Regions from separate parts of the Paenibacillus sp. 01L418 genome, predicted to be linked through region 1. Evidence: predicted binding sites of a transcription regulator. Region 1 holds the regulator's gene; the other holds the start of a gene.
What was found. The regulator Rex, encoded in region 1, represses fermentation and respiration genes when NADH is low (regulators of the CRP and FNR family bind a similar motif). The targets are predictions, from matches to a motif close to TTGTGAAATATTTCACAA.
Positions count from the first base shown of each region.

Region 2: a site for Rex is predicted at 967-984, ahead of AC1DSE_RS30280 (cytochrome ubiquinol oxidase subunit I). Genes of this name have one in related genera too.

Region 1 covers NZ_JBFTSN010000244.1:2,634-6,889, reverse strand. Annotated here, with positions in the region: gene AC1DSE_RS23165 (amidohydrolase) at 1-943, opposite strand, end outside; gene AC1DSE_RS23160 (redox-sensing transcriptional repressor Rex) at 924-1,580, opposite strand; gene dinG (ATP-dependent DNA helicase DinG) at 1,577-4,256, opposite strand, start outside.
Region 2 covers NZ_JBFTSN010000459.1:1,888-4,737, reverse strand. Annotated here, with positions in the region: partial or broken gene AC1DSE_RS30285 (GerAB/ArcD/ProY family transporter) at 1-773, shown strand, start outside; gene AC1DSE_RS30280 (cytochrome ubiquinol oxidase subunit I) at 1,156-2,508, shown strand; gene AC1DSE_RS30275 (cytochrome d ubiquinol oxidase subunit II) at 2,505-2,850, shown strand, end outside.

The DNA.
Region 1 (4,256 bases):
TTTCCTCAAATAAATCAAGATTGTTGTTGCTTGCCACACTATCTGTTCCAAGCGATACCTTAACACCTGCGCGAATCAAATCAGGAACACGTGCAATGCCGCTAGCAAGCTTAAGATTGCTTACAGGATTATGTGAAACCGCAACTCCTTTAGCAGCAAGCAGCTCGATCTCAGCATCATTCAGATGTACGGCATGCGCAACAAGTGCAGGACGTGAGAAAAAGCCTAATCGATCCAAATGTTCGACCGGACGAAGTCCATAATCACGCACGTTTTGCTCAACTTCCGCTATCGTTTCCGACATATGCGTGTGCAAAGGCAAATCAAAGTCATGAGCTGCTTGTACAAAACGTTCAATATATGCTGGTGGACATGTATAAGGCGCGTGTGGAGAAATCATCGTGGTTATGCGTCCATCGGCTTTCCCGTTCCAATCACGGGCAAAAGCAATTGCCTCAGCAAGCTTAGCTTCCTGTACATCTGGTGGACATAGTCCGATAACGCCTCTTGTCAAAACACCGCGGATACCGCTTTGCTCAACCATTTGAGCAACTTGATCCATGCGATCATACATATCAACAAAAGCTGTTGTACCTGATTTCAGCATTTCTACGATCGCTAGAGAACTTCCTGCACGTGTATCTTGATCAACATATTTGCCTTCCATTGGCCACATTTTCTGTTCCAGCCAAACCTGCAAATTCTGATCATCGGAATATCCGCGAAGCAAGCTCATCGCCGCATGTCCGTGAGTATTAATAAGTCCTGGCATAAAAGCCAGCTTGCTGCCGTCTATTTTTTGCACCGTTTCAGAAAGCTGTTCAGGAACAGCCGTACCTATATAACTAATCCGATCATCGGATACAACCATATGTCCTCTAAATGATGGATTTTCGTCATCCATCGTTATAAACAAACCATTTTCAATCCAAATCTGACTCATCCTGCGTCTCTCCCTCTTTGGCTAAATAATAGGCTAAGCTAAGCAATTCCCTTGTGAAATCAGCATTATGTATTCGCATTTCATCCGGTACTCGTAGAATAGCAGGGGCAAAATTCAATATTCCTTCTATGCCTGCTTCGACAAATTGATTAGCTACATTTTGTGCTTCAAATGCTGGAACGGTAATGATGCCGATCCGAATATTTTGCTCTGCAACCGTTGCAGCAAGCTCGCTCATCGGCATTACAATCAAATTATTAATGCTCGTTCCAATTTTGCTCGGATGTACATCGAACACGGCGGTAATCTGCATATTATCCTTGGAGTATTTATTGTAATTGCATAAGGCATGACCTAGATTGCCGGCTCCAACCAACGCAACCTTTATCGTCTGATCAACCTTCAAAATTTGACGTATCTTCTCAATTAAATATACAACATCGTAGCCTACGCCCTTCCGTCCAAACTCTCCGAAATAAGCGAGATCTTTACGAATTTGAGCAGGATTTAAATCAAGCTTTGTGCCTAAATCCTGCGAAGAAATGGTCTGAATCTCACGATTAAGCATTTCATTTAGTACTTGCAAATAAACGGGAAGCCTTCTGACGACAGCCTCCGATATTTTCGTTTGCTTCATCGTTTTTCCTCCTCTTCGCTAGACACAGCTTGATTTTCCTGCGGCAATGCTGCATTTTCATCCGTTAACCATTCTCTCATTCGCACGACCATTTGATCCATATGCATCGTTTCGATTTTTGGTCCTGGCAGTGAATATAAGAAGTGTTTACCGTAGTAAGTGTCGATTATTCTAGTATCATATATGATTACGATCCCTTTGTCTTGTGAAGTCCTTACTAGACGCCCAAAGCCTTGTTTAAAGCGAATGACGGCTTGGGGAATCGACAATTTCATAAAAGGATTTTGTTTCTGCCGCTGCAGCATCTCAGCTTTTGCTTCCACTAAGGGATGGTTAGGCGGTTGGAATGGCAAACGAACGATGGCAAGGCAAATCAGAGCTTCTCCGGGTATATCTACACCTTCCCAGAAGCTGCTCGTGCCAAGTAAAACGGACTCTGGCGTTTGACGGAAACGTCTTGTAAGCTTCGTGCGATTGCCGCTGTCTATTCCTTGTCCTAGTACTTGAATTCCTGCAACGCTTAAAAGCTCTTTAAGCGGCTCGTAGACCTGCCTCAGCATGCGATAGGACGTGAACAGCACTAGCATTCTGCCCTTCGTTTCCTTTGCAGCATCAGAAAGCGATTTTACAAGCATATCCAAATAGGTGTCATCTACAGCTGCTCCCTTGAGTACTGGGAAGTTGCGTGGAATGACAACTAATGCCTGCTCCCGGTAATTAAACGGAGAAGGCAATTGAACGGTTTTAAGCCTGCCCTGCTGTTCATATCCAGTTAACCCAAGCTGCTCCTCCGCGTATTGAAAAGATTTTTGCACAGATAACGTTGCAGAGGTTAATACGATACTTTCTTTGACATCAAAAAAATATTTTTGCAGCTGAGCGCTTACATCTACTGGCACACCGTATAGCTGCACAGATCTGTAGCGGTATACGCTGCTTGCTTCAATCCAAAACACAGAGTCCACAAGCTCTAAGGTGATAAACGTTCTAAGCTCATCCTTAAGTCGAGACAAATCACGTACCGCGCCATTTAAATCCGTTATTATCGCTTGAACACCGGAATCGTCAACACGGTCTTTAATATCGGTAACCATTTTATCGACGGTTCGAATGACTCGGTTAAGTTCAGTGTGGATATTTCCTTCAACCGTAACACCGTCCTCCCAGCCTGCTGGAAGCTCGTTTTTCTTAAGGCGGCATACCGACTGACCATTCTCAGTTGGTCCATCCGATGAAGTTGAAGTAAAGCTATAAAACATTTCAAACAGCTTATCCCAGTGCTCCTTAATTTCTTGGAAAATAGGAATAACGGTATCAATCGTCTCTAACCAGGAAGCTTGATGTGCGTCATCCTCATACATAAGCTTCTGGCGAAGCCCAGGCAATAATCCAGAGCGCGCATCTTTATAAAGCCGAAGAACAGCCTGCGTCAAAGAGAAGTAGTTAATTTGCATACCTAGATGCTTGCCTGCAACCTCTTCCACATGATGTGCTTCATCAATAATGAGATGAGTATAGGAAGGCAATAAACGATGATCTGCTTGAACATCCGTAAATAACATTGAATGATTCGTTATCGTAACATCAGCAATGTTTGCTTCATGCTTCGCGCGATGATAAAAACATCTTTTGAACCAAGGACAAGCTCGATTTAGGCATGAATCCGTATCGCTCGCTACCGTAGACCAAAACTCAGCACCCTTGTTGCCGAAGTTAAGCTCTTCCTGATCGCCAGTTTCCGTTTCTCCAAGCCATACGACCATTTGAGCAGCTGTAACCGTATCCTCAATCGGCGATACAAGATCTTTTGTGTTGATTTTACCTTCAAATTTGCGCAAGCATAAATAATTCCCTCTGCCTTTAAAGATCGAAGCTCTAAACTCAAATGGCAGTATTTCCTCAAGCAATGGCAAATCGCGTTGACGAAGCTGCTCCTGCAAATTGATTGTATGCGTACTAACGACAACTTTTTTGCCGTTCTGAATGCCATAATAAAGCGCAGGAATTAAATAACCAAGCGACTTCCCTGTTCCTGTCCCTGCTTCTATAAGTAAATGCTGATTCTGATTTAGAGCGCTGTGCACCTCTTGAAACATGGCTACCTGCGCTTCTCTTTCCTCATAATTCTCAAATTTCTGTTCGAAGCGTTGTCTTACATCAGCTAAATAATTGTCAAATGAAACATCTGTTAATGGCAGCACACTTGTGCCGCCTGAACGCGGAGGCTGTTCATCGCTCCATTCGCGAACCTTCAATGCAAATTGATTAAAATAGTCATATTCATTCGATTCGAATACAGTACTATATTCCATCTGCTGCCCAGTATGCTTAATAAACCAGCTCAAATCGCTGCCGTCATCTACAAGCGTGGAAAGCCGCTGCAAAGTAAGCAGCGGCAATTTGCGAAGCTTTTTTACCGTTTCAATTAGCAATAGCGCAGTTGCATTTGCATCGCTGTCCGCGCGGTGATGTTGATCATGTGGTATTCCAAAGAGCTCAGAAACAGCTCCAAGCTGATACGTATTAATTGTAGGATATAAAATTCGTAATAATTCAATGGTATCCAGCCTGCGTCCTGCAAAAGGACGCCGACCGCATCGTGCTAATGCTTGGTTTAAAAAACCGGCGTCAAAGCCAACGTTATGAGCGACCAAAACGGCATCATCCAATAACGGA
Region 2 (2,850 bases), on a different contig from region 1:
TAACTACACAGATCATGGCCGACACACCAGCGCAAGCTATTCATATTCTTTTTGCTTGCATAGTCATCATGGGAGTTCGTCTTGGTCTTGAAAATCTAGCTCGGACAGCGGAGTTTTTTTTCCCTTGGTTCGTTTTATTATTTATCATATTAGTCATTTTCATCTCGCCGCAAATCGACAATCACAACATTCAACCCGTATTTGATACTGGAATAAAACCGATGATTCGTTCTACTTTAATCTTCACAAGTATTTTCTCTCTTTCCCCTGTTGTTTTTTTAATGATTTTCCCTGTTTCAGTGAATCAACCTAAAAAAGCACAAAAAGCTTTTTTGATAGGCACATTTATAGGGGGAATCATTTTAATTATTATTATCGCTTTGGCTATTCTAGTTCTCGGTCCTGATACAACAGGAAGGCATATGTATCCAAGTTTTGCGCTAGCCAAAAAAATAAACACAGGAAATTTTATACGTATTGAAGCCATAATGGCTGGAATATGGTTTGTCACGATTTTTTTTAGAACATCACTGTATTTTTACGCAGCTGTAATCGGTCTTGCACAAACGTTGAACTTAAAAGACTACCGCTCACTTACGTTACCTTTAGGGATGATCATGGTCGTATTTTCCCTCATTTTACATCCTAATGTCCTTCATGGAATTGAATTCAACAAAGGAGCATGGATACCTTATGTCTCGACATACGGACTCATTCTTCCTTTGATTTTATTAGTCGTTCATGCGTTTCGAAAACAGTTTTTAAAAAACTAACGTTTGAAAATAGGCTGTCCAACAAGTCATTTAGATGATTGGACGGCCTTTATTAATTACACTCCCCTACTCCTGCATTGTTCATCGATTCGTTACATTTCACCCTCCATATAGCTCTATCGAGTCATATTATTTTCACTTCATAAAGGGCATACTGATTTCAGCCCAATTGGAAGCTGTAATCATTTATTCATTGTGAAATACATCACATAGTTTGAAAGCGAGTGAAATCATGAAAGAAAACAAACAAAATCGTCCAAAACAACAGGAAAAAAAATTAATTATGTTATGTGCAGTTGTGACACTGCTCATGCRGCTGTCGATCATCCGAAAATTTATGAGCTAGTTCAAACAAGAATCAATCATCTAAGGAGTGAATTCCATGCTGCTTAACGGCTATGATCCCGTTGTATTCAGTCGTATACTAACCTCTCTCACCCTTGGCTTCCACATCATCTATGCCACGATAGGTGTCGGCATCCCGCTGATGATAGCACTAGCCGAATGGATCGGCATTAAACGAAATGACTTTCATTACCTGCTGCTTGCAAGGCGCTGGGCTCGTGGCTATGTAATCACCGTTGCAGTAGGCGTCGTGACAGGAACAGCTATTGGCCTGCAGCTAAGTCTGCTATGGCCAAGCTTTATGAGAGTTGCTGGACAATCTATCTCCCTGCCTCTTTTCCTTGAAACCTTTGCATTCTTTTTTGAAGCCATCTTTCTCGGTATTTACCTCTACACTTGGGATCGCTTTAAAAGTAGGATGACGCATTTTTGGCTGTTGATTCCCGTCGTTATTGGTTCTTCAGCTTCAGCTTTCTTCATTACGATCGTGAACGCATTTATGAATTACCCGGTTGGATTTACTTTAGTTAATGGTGAAATCGCGGACGTTAATCCTATTGCAGCAATGCTTAGCCCGGCCATGCCGACTAAGGTAGCACATGTGCTCTCTTCAGCTTACTTAACCTGCGCATTCATACTCGCAGCCATTACGGCTTGGTCGCTGCTTAAAGGAAAAAACCATATTTACTATAAGAAAGCTTTAAAGCTCACAATGGTTTGTGCCTTTGTTTTTATGATTTCTACAGCGCTTATCGGAGATTTGTCGGGAAAATATCTTGCAAAATATCAACCCGAGAAGCTGGCTGCAACGGAGTGGCATTTTGAAACGATGGGCAAAGCGCCGCTTATACTCGGAGGTATCCTTACCGAAGACAATGAAGTGAAATACGGACTAAAAATCCCGTTTGGCCTAAGCATTCTCGCTCACAGCAATCCGTTTGCTGAGGTTACTGGATTAAATGAATTTCCTGAGGATGAGCATCCGCCTCTATGGATTCATTACCTCTTTGACATTAAGATGGCTTATGTAGCCTTTATGGTGCTGGTCTCCCTTCTGTTTATTATTGAAATGGTTCGAAAAAAAGGGAATACATACCGCCGCTGGCTTCTTTGCGCCGTTGTTATTGCTGCTCCAGTAGCGATACTCACCATTGAGCATGGTTGGATTTTCTCAGAGGTTGGCAGGCAGCCGTGGATCTTAAGAGGCATTATGCGTACTGCGGAAGGTGCAACGACATCCGATCATGTCGATTTGATGCTTTTGCTATTTGCTCTGCTTTATCTTGTGCTCGGCATTTCTTCTGTAAGAGTTCTAATAAAAATGTTCCGAAATAATCACGCTGAAGATGAAATAGCTGCCTACGAGAAGGAGGCTCATGATCCATTATGAGTTATGAAGTCATTGGTATTACCGTGCTCTGGACTTTTCTGTTTGGCTATCTCATTATCGCTTCTATTGATTTTGGCGCCGGTTTTTTCAGCTATTACAGCTCTATTACTGGAACGAGGCATCTGATCCATTCCATCATTGATCGGTATTTGTCCCCAGTATGGGAGGTCACGAATGTTTTTCTCGTGTTCTTTTTTGTCGGGTTTATCGGATTTTTTCCGGATACCGCCTATTATTATGGAACTGCCTTGCTTATACCGGGAAGCATTGCCATTGTGCTGCTAGCTATTCGAGGGGCTTATTATGCTTTTAATCATTACGGCTCACGAAGTCGGAAAATCT